Regions from separate parts of the Arsenophonus sp. aPb genome, predicted to be linked through region 2. Evidence: predicted binding sites of a transcription regulator. Region 2 holds the regulator's gene; each other region holds the start of a gene.
What was found. The regulator PurR, encoded in region 2, represses purine synthesis genes. The targets are predictions, from matches to a motif close to CANGCAAACGTTTGCNTG.
Positions count from the first base shown of each region.

Region 1: the regulator PurR is predicted to act here: its motif matches at 1,669-1,686, upstream of purM (phosphoribosylformylglycinamidine cyclo-ligase).
Region 3: the regulator PurR is predicted to act here: its motif matches at 2,663-2,680, upstream of purH (bifunctional phosphoribosylaminoimidazolecarboxamide formyltransferase/IMP cyclohydrolase).

Region 1 covers NZ_CP123499.1:1,766,880-1,771,686, reverse strand. Annotated here, with positions in the region: gene purN (phosphoribosylglycinamide formyltransferase) at 1-565, opposite strand, end outside; gene purM (phosphoribosylformylglycinamidine cyclo-ligase) at 562-1,605, opposite strand; gene upp (uracil phosphoribosyltransferase) at 1,838-2,464, shown strand; gene QE177_RS07860 (hypothetical protein) at 2,575-3,312, opposite strand; gene uraA (uracil permease) at 3,899-4,807, shown strand, end outside.
Region 2 covers NZ_CP123499.1:1,487,667-1,492,473, reverse strand. Annotated here, with positions in the region: gene argS (arginine--tRNA ligase) at 1-423, shown strand, start outside; gene purR (HTH-type transcriptional repressor PurR) at 888-1,913, shown strand; gene punR (DNA-binding transcriptional activator PunR) at 1,933-2,838, opposite strand; gene punC (purine nucleoside transporter PunC) at 2,959-4,167, shown strand; gene QE177_RS06620 (riboflavin synthase subunit alpha) at 4,587-4,807, opposite strand, start outside.
Region 3 covers NZ_CP123499.1:2,991,100-2,995,906, forward strand. Annotated here, with positions in the region: rRNA gene QE177_RS13500 (23S ribosomal RNA) at 1-69, opposite strand, end outside; tRNA gene QE177_RS13505 (tRNA-Glu) at 463-538, opposite strand; rRNA gene QE177_RS13510 (16S ribosomal RNA) at 626-2,166, opposite strand; gene purH (bifunctional phosphoribosylaminoimidazolecarboxamide formyltransferase/IMP cyclohydrolase) at 2,809-4,398, shown strand; gene purD (phosphoribosylamine--glycine ligase) at 4,415-4,807, shown strand, end outside.

The DNA.
Region 1 (4,807 bases), 280 kb from region 2:
GATCTTTAACAAACCAATTAATGACTAATGGATAAATACGATGCTCTTGTGTTTGAACGCGCGCAATAATATCTTGCACTTGATCTTCCGCAAAAATAGGTACTTTAGCTTGTAAAATAATCGGGCCTGCATCTAATTTCTCAGTGACAAAATGAATAGAAGTACCATGCTCTTTATCACCATTTGCCAGCGCTTTACGGTGGGTATTTAATCCAGGATACTTAGGCAATAGAGAAGGATGAATATTAATTATTTTACCTAAATAATGGCTGACAAAGCGTGGTGTGAGAATGCGCATGTAACCCGCCAGTACAATCAGATCTGGCTGATATTGTGCTATCTCGGTCATGAGTGATGCATCATAAGTCTGGTTATCTGCGTAATCCGTTTTTGGCATCACAACGGTTGGGATCGCGGCTTGCTTAGCCCGTTCTAAACCATAAGCCGTCGGATTATCACTGAAAACCGCACTAATTTTTGCGGTAATATTTTGTTTTTGGCAAGCATCAATAATGGCTTGTAAATTACTGCCGTTGCCAGAAATTAATATCACGAGATTTTTCATTTGCTGATTGTCACCTGTAGTTCATTCGCCTTGCTCGCGACAATTTCACCAATGAGCCAGGCATTTTCACCCAGTTGATTGAGCAGTTGTAACGCGCCAGAAACTTCTTCTGCCGGTATTACAATTACCATGCCAACACCACAATTAAAGGTGCGGTACATTTCATGAGTCGTTACATTACCGGTTTGTTGTAACCAACTAAATATGGCTGGCCATTGCCAGCTCGCGCCATCAATTTGCGCTTGGGTATTTGCTGGTAAAACACGTGGAATATTTTCCCAAAAACCACCACCGGTTATATGGGCAATGGCATGAATATCCAGTCTTTCAATTAACGCTAGAATATTTTTAACATAAATGCGCGTTGGTGCTAACAAACTTTCTGCCAGTGACTTATTTTCTAGTTGTATGGTGGTTGGATCTACTTGGTTTAGCTGTAGGATTTTTCTAATTAATGAATAGCCATTGGAATGAGGGCCACTAGAGCCTAAAGCAATGAGGGCATCGCCAGCTTTAACTTTGCTACCATCAATAATTTTTGTTTTTTCGACTACACCAACACAAAAACCGGCTATATCATAATCGTCGCCATGATACATACCCGGCATCTCTGCTGTTTCTCCACCGACCAGGGCACAGCCTGATTGTTTACAGCCTGCTGCAATGCTTTTGATCACATTGCTAGCTGTGTCCACATCTAGTTTACCAGTTGCGTAATAATCGAGAAAAAAGAGGGGCTCCGCTCCTTGAACAATTAGATCATTAACGCACATGGCAACCAAATCAATGCCAATGGTATCATGGCGTTTTAAATCCATAGCTAATCGCAGTTTGGTTCCGACACCATCGGTGCCTGAAACTAATATTGGCTCACGATACTTTTGTGGTAAGGCACACAGTGCGCCAAATCCGCCTAATCCCCCCATTACTTCTGGGCGGCGGGTTTCTTTAACTGCACCTTTAATACGTTCGACCAGTATATTACCTGCATCGATATTGACACCAGCATCTTTATAGCTGAGAGAAATTTTATCTGTCACAGCAAGCTCCCAAGGCGATTGCATTTAGTAAAATAGATGGAAACAACGATAATTCTACCAGCCTAAGCAAACGTTTGCGAGACTCTTTATTGGTTTTGATAATAAAGTGCAAAAGCGCGTAAAATGAATTTTATATATGGAAAACCTTAATCTAGCAGTGGAAGAGGGCAGAAAAAGCGCTATAATCTGCTAATTTTTTATTTGTAGATAGTTTGTACTGAAGGAGAGTAGCGTGAAAATCGTTGAGGTAAAACACCCGTTAGTTAAACATAAATTGGGTTTATTACGGGACAAAGATATTAGTACTAAACGTTTTCGTGAATTGGCCTCAGAAGTGGGCAGTCTTTTAACTTATGAAGCAACAGCAAACTTAGAAACCGAGACAATTGCAATAGAAGGTTGGTGTGGTCAGGTAAACATCGAGCAAATTAAAGGAAAAAAAATTACCGTTGTGCCAATTTTACGTGCTGGATTAGGAATGATGGATGGGGTATTGGAAAATATTCCTAGCGCCCGTATAAGTGTTGTAGGTGTTTATCGTGATGAAAAGACGTTGGAGCCTATTTCATATTTTCAAAAGCTGGCTTCAAATATTAATGAACGCATGGCATTGGTTGTTGATCCGATGTTAGCTACCGGTGGTTCAATGATTGCCACGATTGATTTACTTAAGCAAGCAGGCTGTCAGGTTATCAAAATATTGGTATTAGTTGCCGCACCCGAGGGTATTAAAGCACTAGAGGCTGCTCACCCCGATGTTGAACTTTATACCGCATCGATTGATGATCATTTGGATGAACATGGTTATATTGTTCCTGGTTTAGGTGATGCGGGCGATAAGATATTTGGTACTAAGTAACATTTATCGTTTAAGTTATTTTTTATTACTGATAGTCATTGAAAATAAATAAGATTGGCTGCGATACCAATCTTATTAAGCGTGAAAACTATTATTTTAAATTTAATTAGTTAATTTTTGGGCGTTTTTTTCGCTCTATTTTTATCCAACCAACGTTTTAGCCCTTCATAATTTTTATTTAATTCAATTTTGGCATTTTCTTCTGTCAGTTTATTGGGATCAAAAATAAACTCTTGTGCTATGTAATTAAAATCATAGCCGGAAGCGGGGTTAGAATACATACTGTAATAGAATAGTTTAGCTTGTTTGTCTGCTTTTATTACTGGTTCAATAAACTGAATAAAATTATGCTCCTCTTCATTAAATTTTACAAAATCCGTTAGATTGGTTGCTAACTCTTTAGTTAAACTAGCACGTTCATCATTGTCAATAAATTTATGCGTGGCAATAATATGTTCAGCTAATTGGTGTGGATTACTAGTTTTGAAATTGCTTGAGCGGCTATTAAAATTTAAAATATAGTTACAGGTTCTAATTTGATAGAGATAATCTAAGTAGTTCCTTAAATAAAGCGATGCATTATCTAATGAATTAGTCGGTGCCCATTTTGATTGGTCACGGATATTAGTTATTATTGTGGTAACAAAATTTGTCGGTGAAGCGGCCAGTTTTTTGGCATTTGTGTCTCTATCATTATTTTCATTCCATTGATTATCATCTTGGATGGCTTTTTCTTTTCCATGACCAAATATTTCAGCACAACCTAATAAATGACTAATATTTTCACCACTATATTTTGATGTATCAATAGAATTATCGATACTGTTAAATTTATTTGTATTTATCATAAATATTCCTTTAATTAAAATAATTAATTTTATAATTTATTGAGTCTAATTTTTATTAAAATTTTTTATCCACTAATTTAAAATATATTGTCATAATTTTATCAAATAAAACTGTAATGATTATTCTCCTGATACTAACCAGATAACCTATATTATTATTTAATTTTAATATACTATGTATAATTAATTATGATATAAGAAAATCATTGGCATTTTTTTATTTTGTAATCAAAGTAGTAAAGTATATTAATTAAAACACAGCAAATAGTTATTATTTTCTACTTTGGTATTGTTTTGTTTTAACCAATCAGAAAGTAGGGAAAATTTAACCTGAATAATACTTTTTATATCTTTAGGTGATAAGTTAAAGTCCATAAAATGAAGTGTTAATCTTGCTATCTTAATTACGATAAAATTTGCTTTTTTTGGTGATTAGTCCTAAGAAATGGTTTTTATCTTACCAGAGCTTACTTAATTTTTGATACAATTTTCTGTTATGAAATTAAAATATTAAAAGGTGGGCTTTATTGATCAGTTTTGATGAGTAATAATATATCAATTATTAGTTATTGAGAGGATATTGCTCATGACCCGCCGCGTAATTGGCGTAGCAGAAAGGCCGCCGCTAAGAGAAACTATTCCATTAAGTTTTCAGCATCTATTTGCTATGTTTGGTGCGACAGTATTAGTCCCTATTTTATTTAACATCAACCCTGCAACCGTTTTATTGTTTAATGGTATTGGTACATTGCTCTATTTAATTATTTGTCGGGGGCGTATTCCTGCTTATCTGGGCTCAAGTTTTGCTTTTATTTCGCCAGTTTTATTGTTATTACCCCTTGGTTATGAGTTAGCATTGGGCGGATTTATTGTTTGTGGACTACTTTTTTGCTTAGTATCACTAATTGTAAAAATAGCAGGTAGAAATTGGATCAATATTATTTTTCCTCCTGCGGCAATGGGCGCGATTGTGGCTGTTATTGGTCTGGAATTAGCGCAAACGGCAGCTGGCATGGCAGGGCTTTTACCTAAAGCGGATATATCGGTTGATTCAAGTAGTTTAATTATTTCAGTGGTGACGTTGATTGTGACCATTTTATGTTCGGTGGTTTTTCGAGGCTTCTTAGCGATTATTCCTATTTTGATTGGTGTGGTTGTCGGCTATTTACTTGCCTTTTTAATGGGAAAAGTTGATTTAACTCCCGTTATTACCGCGCCATGGTTTGCATTACCCACATTTTATTCTCCACGATTTGAGTGGTTTGCTATTTTGACTATTTTGCCTGCCGCGCTAGTTGTTATTGCGGAACATGTGGGTCATTTGGTTGTAACTGCCAATATTGTTGGGCGAGATTTATTAAAAGATCCCGGTTTACACCGTTCAATGTTTGCCAATGGTTTATCAACCACCATTTCAGGATTTTTTGGTTCAACACCGAATACCACCTATGGTGAAAATATTGGTGTAATGGCGATCACTAAAGTATATAGTACT
Region 2 (4,807 bases):
AATCGTACGACTGATTATATTTTTGACTGGGACAATATGTTAGCTTTTGAGGGTAATACCGCGCCTTATATGCAATATGCCTATACCCGAGTGGCCTCGATTTTTAAACGAGCTAATATTAATCCCGCAACATTAACCGCACCGGTGATGTTGGCCAATGAATATGAGCAAGTTCTTGCAATACGTTTATTACAATTTGAAGAGACAATACTAACTGTTGCTCGCGAAGGTTTACCACATATTATGTGTTCTTATTTATATGATCTGGCTGGTTTATTTTCTAGTTTTTATGAAAATTGCCCAATTTTGAATGCAGAAAATGACGCATCAAAAGAAAGCCGATTAAAATTGGCGTTACTGACGCAAAAAACCTTAAAAATTGGTCTAGACACATTAGGAATTGAAACGGTAGGAAGAATGTAATCATCTACTAGCTATAGGCTGCCAATAACGCAGCCTGCTGATTATAGTATGCTGGTTAAGCCAAAAATCATTATCGTTGTAGGGATAAAGTAGACGGTTAAAGCCAACATAATGGTCAGAAAATAAAAGAAACAAATGATACGATCATTAATAATGCAACAATCGCAGTACATAAACCATACTTAAAATCGGTATCCATAACTTCACCTCACTATTCTCACAGCTTTATCCATAAATTAGCTAATGAAAAATCATTTAATTTCATAACATCATACAACAATAAAAACTATTTTTTATTATATCATCAAGGAAATATTGATTAACACTTTTGTTTTTATAACAAATCAGACAAAATGAACAGTTTGCTGATAACTTAATTATCAGTTGCTTATTTTTATAGTTTAATGATAGTCGTTTTTAAATAATAGCAATGGAATTGGCAATGGTTCAGGAGTCTTTTTAACATGGCAACAATTAAGGATGTGGCAAAGTTGGCGGGTGTTTCAACTACCACCGTATCTCATGTAATTAATAACACCCGTTTTGTTGCCAAAGAGACAAAAACGATTGTTTGGGCAGCCATTAAAACTCTTAATTATTCTCCTAGTGCCGTTGCTCGTAGTTTGAAAGTTAACCATACTAAATCCATTGGGTTACTGGCTACATCTAATGAAGCTCCTTATTTTGCAGAGGTCATCGAGTCAGTAGAAAACAACTGTTATAGTCAAGGATATACATTAATCCTGTGCAATTCACATAACAATCTAAACAAACAACAAGCCTATTTACAAATGTTAGCGCAAAAACGGGTTGATGGTTTACTGGTAATGTGCTCAGAATATCCAAAACAACTACTCCGAATGTTAGAGGAATACCGTAATATTCCAATGGTTGTAATGGATTGGGGGCAAGCTCATGGTGATTTTACCGATGTCATCATTGATAATGCGGTTTATGGCGGCTATCTTGCCGGGCGTTATCTGATTGAACGCGGGCATCGTGATTTAGGTATTATCTCTGGGCCATTAAAACGCAATACTGGCAGTGGCCGGCGGCAAGGTTTTCTCAATGCCATGAAGGAAGCTAACATCCAGCCACTGGATAAATGGATTGTTGAGGGTGATTTCGAGCCAACTTCCGGCTACGACGCGATGAAACAAATTTTAAATCATCAACAAAGACCGACCGCTATTTTTTGTGGCGGTGATATTATGGCGATGGGGGCTATCTGTGCAGCGAATGAATTAGGCATTCGGGTCCCACAAGATATCTCTATTATTGGCTATGACAATGTTCGCAATGCACGTTTTTTTACGCCAGCACTAACCACCATTCATCAACCTAAAGAGCGTTTAGGTCAAATGGCTTTTACTATGCTGCTGGATCGTATTATTAATAAACGCAAAAATGCGCAAACTATTGAAATACATCCTGAGCTTATTGAACGCCGTTCGGTTGTCGATGGTCCGTTTATTGACTACCGCAGATAATCGATAGATTTAAACTTCATCAATGAGCCAGCCACTCGGCATTGAGCGTTTCGCTATTACCTAAATAATCCAGTAACCAACTCAAGGTCGAAGAACGTTTTTCTTCATTCCATATAACACAACAGGGACTATCAGGTAAGGGTTGCTTAATCTGCAGGGTTTTTAATTCATTTTTGCGGCAAAGTTGTTCTACCCGATGTTTAGGCGCAAATCCTAAACATAACCCATTTTTTAAGCAAGCTAAACCACATTCCCAGTCTGGCACAATAAGCCGTTTTTGATTATCTAATGCCCAAGTTTCTCGCTTTGGCAAGTAGCGAGAGGTATCTTCTAAACATAAACTTGGATACTGACGTAATTGTTGATCGCTAATTAGACCGTTTATTTGTGCTAAAGGATGATTTATGCTGACAACACATGACCAGGGCATAAAGCCCATATCACGAAAACTATATCTATCACCAATCGGGGACGCGCGAGTGGCACCAATAGCAATATCTACTCGCCCATCGACCAACGCCTCCCATACCCCATTATAAACTTCCTGCTGAATAAAAAGTTCAATATCAGAAAAGTGGCGATAAAAATCTAATATTAATTGCAATATTCTTTCGGGCTTAACAACCCTATCAATAGCAATACTAAATTGTCCATGCCAACCATTGGCAATCTGTTGACATTGATGGCGTGTTTCACGCATTGTCTTAATAATATTGCGCGCATTTTTAACGAAAAATTTACCAGCATCAGTAAGTACAACATCACGATAACGCCGTTCAAACAAAGGAACAGCTAGCCACTCTTCCAATTGTTTTACGGTATAACTTACCGCAGAGGGGACTCTATGTAACTCTGCGGCTGCGGCACTAAAACTACCCGTTCTTTCAACGGCATCAATCACTTCAAGGGAATACTCTGACCACATAGCCTCTTACCTGTCAAAATATTTGATAACAATATGCAAATAATAACGCTTCACAACAAAAATTCATCTCTTATACAATAGAAAGCGATATTTGATATTATTTAATTTATTGATACCAACATGAATAAAAATAACCCCAATAAACATAATTTTGGCTTTATGCTTTATCTTGCTGGCTTAAGTATGCTCGGTTTTTTGGCCATTGATATGTACTTACCAGCTTTTAGTATAATGCAACAGCAACTCAACACCTCAGCAAATACTATTAGTGCAAGTCTTAGTCTATTTTTATGTGGTTTTGCCTTCGCTCAACTTAGTTGGGGGCCGCTTTCCGATCGTATTGGTAGAAAACCCGTTTTATTAATTGGGTTGGCGCTATTTATTTTTAGCTGTCTAGCAACACTCTGCATCACTACTGGTACACAATTACTTATTTTGCGATTTATTCAAGGTATTGGAGTATGTTCAACAGCGGTCATTTGGCAAGCTTTGGTAATCGATCGTTTTAGTGGCCTATATGCTAAACGGGTATTTGCTACCATCATGCCTTTAGTTGCACTTTCGCCCGCATTAGCACCCCTATTAGGTGCCTGGATCCTGGCTAGTAATAGCTGGCAAATGATATTTTTTAGTTTAGCTATCATCGGAATATTGCTTTTTCTGGCCACCCTTTTATTACAGGAAAAAAAACGTTTAGAAAAAACACAGGAAATAAAATCCACTACCTCTTTTATCACCTTCCTACGTTCTGCCGTTTTTAGTGGTAATGTATTAATTTATGCCGCTTGTAGTGCCGGATTTTTTGCCTGGCTGACAGGCTCACCATTTATTTTAACTGAAATGGGATATAATCCGCAGGATATTGGCATCAGTTACGTACCTCAAACCATCGCTTTTATGTTCGGTGGCTATGGTGGACGTTATTTAATAGCCAAAATAAAAAACCAAATCTTACTGCCAATTATTCTTATCGGTTATGCACTAAGTGTATTGATTATCTTTGCTCTTGCTATTTTTTCACAACCTACTTTATTTACTCTGTTACTGCCTTTCTGTTGTATGGCTGCGATGAATGGTGCTTGCTATCCTATTGTAGTATCAAATGCATTAAGTGTTTTTCCTAAAGTCAGTGGTAAAGCTGCCGCGTTACAAAATACTCTCCAGCTAGGTTTATGTTTTGCGGCAAGTCTGGCCGTATCTAGTTTAATTGCTAATCCTCTGCTAGCAACTAGCACGGTTATGATTTCTACCATTATTCCACTGCTAATAGGTTACTGGCTGCAAAAAAGTAAAAACTCAGACAAAATCGCAACGGAAACCATCGAATAGTAAGAAAAATATTTAAACAAACGATGATAAAATTTTTGACGTTGAATAACTAACCCTATTAAGTCCTCACTTTTTAATAAGCGTCTTGTCACTCGTTTTACCTGCCAAGTGGCCATAGAGTGGCAAACGTTTTATAAATATTTCATTACATTAATTTGGCTAATGAACCTGTATTTCTATATAGGCGAGTCTTGCTAATAACAACGCATTTTTTAGTAAGGCTATTTTATATTTATCAAAGCGTTTATTTGCAGATAAAGCTTAGCCACAAATAAGTAAATTAGACTCAGAAAACCATTTTTGGCATTAACCTTGTTCTAATAATAAGAAGAAACTGTCGCCTACTGTTTAACAGATTCCATTTCTTCTTTTAGCAGTCATCTAACCTAATTAAAATGATATGACAACATGCTTTATGATTATATTTTTTGAGCCATCACCCGCTCAACAGTATCGACTACCGCTTGAGTATGAGCATCAATTTCGATATTAACTTTTTCTCCCAGACGCCTTTGTGCAATTGTGGTACGCGCAATGGTTTCTGGGATCAGATGGACACAAAAACGATTATTAACCACATCCCCGACTGTTAAGCTGATTCCATCAATACCAATAAATCCCTTATGCAGAATATATTTCA
Region 3 (4,807 bases), 1.5 Mb from region 2:
CAGATTAGCACGTCCTTCATCGCCTCTGACTGCCTAGGCATCCACCGTGTACGCTTCGTTCGCTTAACCTCACAACCCGAAGATGTCTTTATTTCACTATCATTCTGATAGGTTATGGCTGCGCGTGCAGCAATTCTTTGTTGGGCAGTGCTCGCAATGCTCACGTACTTTTGTACGCTGCGCTTGCTGCGCGCTGGCCGCCTCGAATTCCTGACTGCTCGCTCATAATGCCTGCCTTCCTGACAGCGAATACACTTCACGTTGGAGTTTGAGAGTTCTCCACATTATTTTTCTCAATAATGTGTGTTTCAATTTTCAGCTTGTTCCAGATTGTTAAAGAGCATAATTGTTAAACCAACTCGTTGAATTGGCTTAATCATTATTGAGTAAAGTCCATAGCAAGCCAGCATGAGCTTCACAACACACCAAAATATTGATGTGCGGCCTTTCTAATCACCGAAGTGGCGTCCCCTAGGGGATTCGAACCCCTGTTACCGCCGTGAAAGAGCGATGTCCTAGGCCTCTAGACGAAGGGGACTTCAAGGTCTTCAGTCAATCTTAGATTGGCTTTACTCTCGATTTCATCAGACAATCTGTGTGAACACTCACATTCCATCTATCTCGGTAAGGAGGTGATCCAACCGCAGGTTCCCCTACGGTTACCTTGTTACGACTTCACCCCAGTCATGAATCACAAAGTGGTAAGCGCCATCCCGAAGGTTAAGCTACCTACTTCTTTTGCAACCCACTCCCATGGTGTGACGGGCGGTGTGTACAAGGCCCGGGAACGTATTCACCGCGACATGCTGATCCGCGATTACTAGCGATTCCGACTTCATGGAGTCGAGTTGCAGACTCCAATCCGGACTTCGACGTACTTTCTGAGTTCCGCTTCCCCTCGCAGGCTCGCCTCTCTCTGTATACGCCATTGTAGCACGTGTGTAGCCCTACTCGTAAGGGCCATGATGACTTGACGTCATCCCCACCTTCCTCCGGTTTATCACCGGCAGTCTCCTTTGAGTTCCCGACATAACTCGATGGCAACAAAGGATAAGGGTTGCGCTCGTTGCGGGACTTAACCCAACATTTCACAACACGAGCTGACGACAGCCATGCAGCACCTGTCTCAGCGCTCCCGAAGGCACGCCTCTATCTCTAAAGGCTTCGCTGGATGTCAAGAGTAGGTAAGGTTCTTCGCGTTGCATCGAATTAAACCACATGCTCCACCGCTTGTGCGGGCCCCGTCAATTCATTTGAGTTTTAACCTTGCGGCCGTACTCCCCAGGCGGTCGATTTAACGCGTTAGCTCCGGAGGCCACAGTTCATGACCACAACCTCCAAATCGACATCGTTTACAGCGTGGACTACCAGGGTATCTAATCCTGTTTGCTCCCCACGCTTTCGCACATGAGCGTCAGTCTTTGTCCAGGGGGCCGCCTTCGCCACCGGTATTCCTCCACATCTCTACGCATTTCACCGCTACACATGGAATTCTACCCCCCTCTACAAGACTCTAGCTAACCAGTCTTGAATGCCATTCCCAGGTTAAGCCCGGGATTTCACATCCAACTTAATTAACCGCCTGCGTGCCCTTTACGCCCAGTAATTCCGATTAACGCTCGCACCCTCCGTATTACCGCGGCTGCTGGCACGGAGTTAGCCGGTGCTTCTTCTGTCGCTAACGTCAATTGCTAAGACTATTAACCTTAACACCTTCCTCACGACTGAAAGTACTTTACAACCCGAAGGCCTTCTTCATACACGCGGCATGGCTGCATCAGGCTTGCGCCCATTGTGCAATATTCCCCACTGCTGCCTCCCGTAGGAGTCTGGGCCGTGTCTCAGTCCCAGTGTGGCTGATCATCCTCTCAGACCAGCTAGAGATCGTCGCCTAGGTGAGCCTTTACCCCACCTACTAGCTAATCTCATATGGGTTCATCCGAAGGTGTGAGGCCAGAAGGTCCCCCACTTTGCTCCTTAGAGATTATGCGGTATTAGCCACCGTTTCCAGTGGTTATCCCCCGCCTTCGGCCAGATCCCCATACCTTACTCACCCGTCCGCCGCTCGCCGGCAAGAAAGCAAGCTTTCTCCCGCTGCCGCTCGACTTGCATGTGTTAGGCCTGCCGCCAGCGTTCAATCTGAGCCATGATCAAACTCTTCAATTAAAAGTTTGATGCTCAAAGAATGTTTTACTGGCCGTAACGCTTTTTTTTGCTACTTTGTCGACATTTTACTGCCTTCGCCGTTGCCCAAAATAACGTTACTGCTTATTAGTTCATATATGAATTAACTGTTTTGTCACTCTTCAAGACTTAATCTTCAAATAGTTTTTGATGATGTCTTGCGAGTGCCCACACAGATTGTCTGATTAATTGTTAAAGAGCGTGCGACCCGAGTCGCGAGGTGGCGTATATTACGCTTTTCACCTGTAAAGTCAAGTAGTTATTTCTACTTTTCTTTACCCTGCGTCGCTAAAATCCACTTCAACTGATTGGTTCTATACTGACTCAGTGGGGGCGCATTATAGGGAGTTTTATGCGGCTGGCAAGTTTATTTTGCATAATTTTGTTTATTTGATTAATTAAACAGCAAAGCGTTATATTATACCGAATTATTAACAGAGTTATCCACAAAAATAAAATGATAAAAAATTTAGCGAAATACGCAAACGTTTGCGTTACAATTGCGTTTGCGACAAAAAATATTTAATTAAAAACCGTTATTCTCGAATATGATTTGTAATTGCAAATAGCCATAAAATTTAATCAATGTGTTAAAACATTTTATTATTCCAAGGGATATATTTCATGCCACAACTCCACCCTATTCAGCGTGCTCTACTGAGTGTTTCTGACAAAGAAGGTATTGTTGAATTTGCCAAAGCTCTATCTGAACGTAAGGTTGAACTTATCTCTACTGGCGGTACAGCTAAATTATTGCTAGCGGCCGGGTTAACAGTTATAGAGGTTTCGGATTATACAGGATGGCCAGAAATGATGGCTGGCCGCGTCAAGACACTTCACCCAAAAGTACATGGCGGTATTCTCGGTCGGCGCGGGCAAGATGATGAAATAATGCAACAGCATCATATTACGCCAATTGATATGGTTGTTGTTAATCTTTACCCTTTTGCTGAAACGGTTGCAAAGCCAGATTGTACGCTGGAAAATGCCATTGAGAACATTGATATTGGTGGGCCAACCATGATCCGTTCGGCCGCCAAAAATCATAAAGATGTCGCTATTGTGGTTAATAGTCAGGATTATTCCAAGATCATCGAAGAGATGGATAATCATCAAAATTCGCTAACTGACATGTTTCGCTTTGACTTGGCAGTTAAAGCTTTTGAACATACCGCAGCTTATGATGGAATGATTGCTAACTATTTTGGTAAGTTAGTGCCTTCTTATTATGGCGAGCTCAACCAGCCTTCAGGTAAATTTCCTCGTACATTAAACCTGAATTTTATTAAGCAGCAGGATATGCGTTACGGCGAAAATAGTCATCAAGCTGCTGCTTTTTATATCGAAGAAAATAGAGTCGAAGCCTCTGTCTCTACAGCAAGACAGCTACAAGGTAAGTCGCTTTCTTATAATAATATTGCTGACACTGATGCAGCCTTGGAGTGCGTAAAAAGTTTTTCCAAACCTGCATGTGTCATTGTCAAACACGCTAATCCTTGCGGCGTTGCAATCAGTAACGATATCTGTACCGCTTATGATCATGCTTTCAAAACTGATCCAACCTCAGCATTTGGTGGTATTATTGCATTTAATCGTGAATTAGATGCAAATACGGCTAAAACAATTATTGAGCGCCAATTTGTTGAAGTCATTATTGCCCCCGCTGTCAATGAAGATGCCCTAGCAATACTTGCAAGTAAACCGAATGTGCGTGTTCTGGCATGTGGCCAATGGCATTTTGCAGTTGCGAGTTTAGATTTCAAACGCGTAAATGGCGGTTTATTAGTGCAAGATCGCGATCTAGGCTTAATTACCAAAGCTGATTTGCGTGTTGTTTCTAAGCGTCAGCCAAGCGAACAAGAGATAGAAAATGCGCTGTTTTGTTGGCAAGTGGCCAAATTTGTAAAATCCAATGCTATTGTTTATGCCAAAAATAATATGACAATCGGTATTGGCGCTGGACAAATGAGCCGTGTTTATTCAGCAAAAATCGCAGCATTAAAAGCACAGGATGAAAGTTTGGAACTTGTCGGATGTGCAATGGCATCTGATGCTTTCTTTCCATTCCGAGATGGTATTGATGCTGCCGCAGCAGCTGGCATAACCTGTGTTATCCAACCAGGTGGTTCAATTCGTGACGATGAAATCATAGCTGCAGCTAATGAACATGATATGGCGATGATTTTTACTGATATGCGCCATTTCCGCCACTAATCTAGAGAGTAATAGCATGAATATTTTAATTATTGGCAATGGTGGTCGTGAGCATGCTTTAGCATGGAAAGCAGCACAATCACCTCTTGCTGACAAGGTTTATGTTGCACCCGGTAATGCCGGTACTGCATTAGAAAAAAAACTAACCAATATTAATATTGCAGTAACCGATATTGCAGGATTAGTCGATTTTGCCAAAAATAATAATATTGGTTTAACCATCGTTGGACCAGAAATCTCCTTAATCCTCGGTGTAGTTGATGCTTTTCAAGATGCCGGTTTAACGATCTTTGGTCCTAGTCAAAATGCAGCACAGTTAGAAGGCTCTAAAGCTTTTACGAAAGATTTTCTTACTCGTCATCATATTCCAACCGCCACTTATCAGAACTTTACCGAAATTGAACCCGCT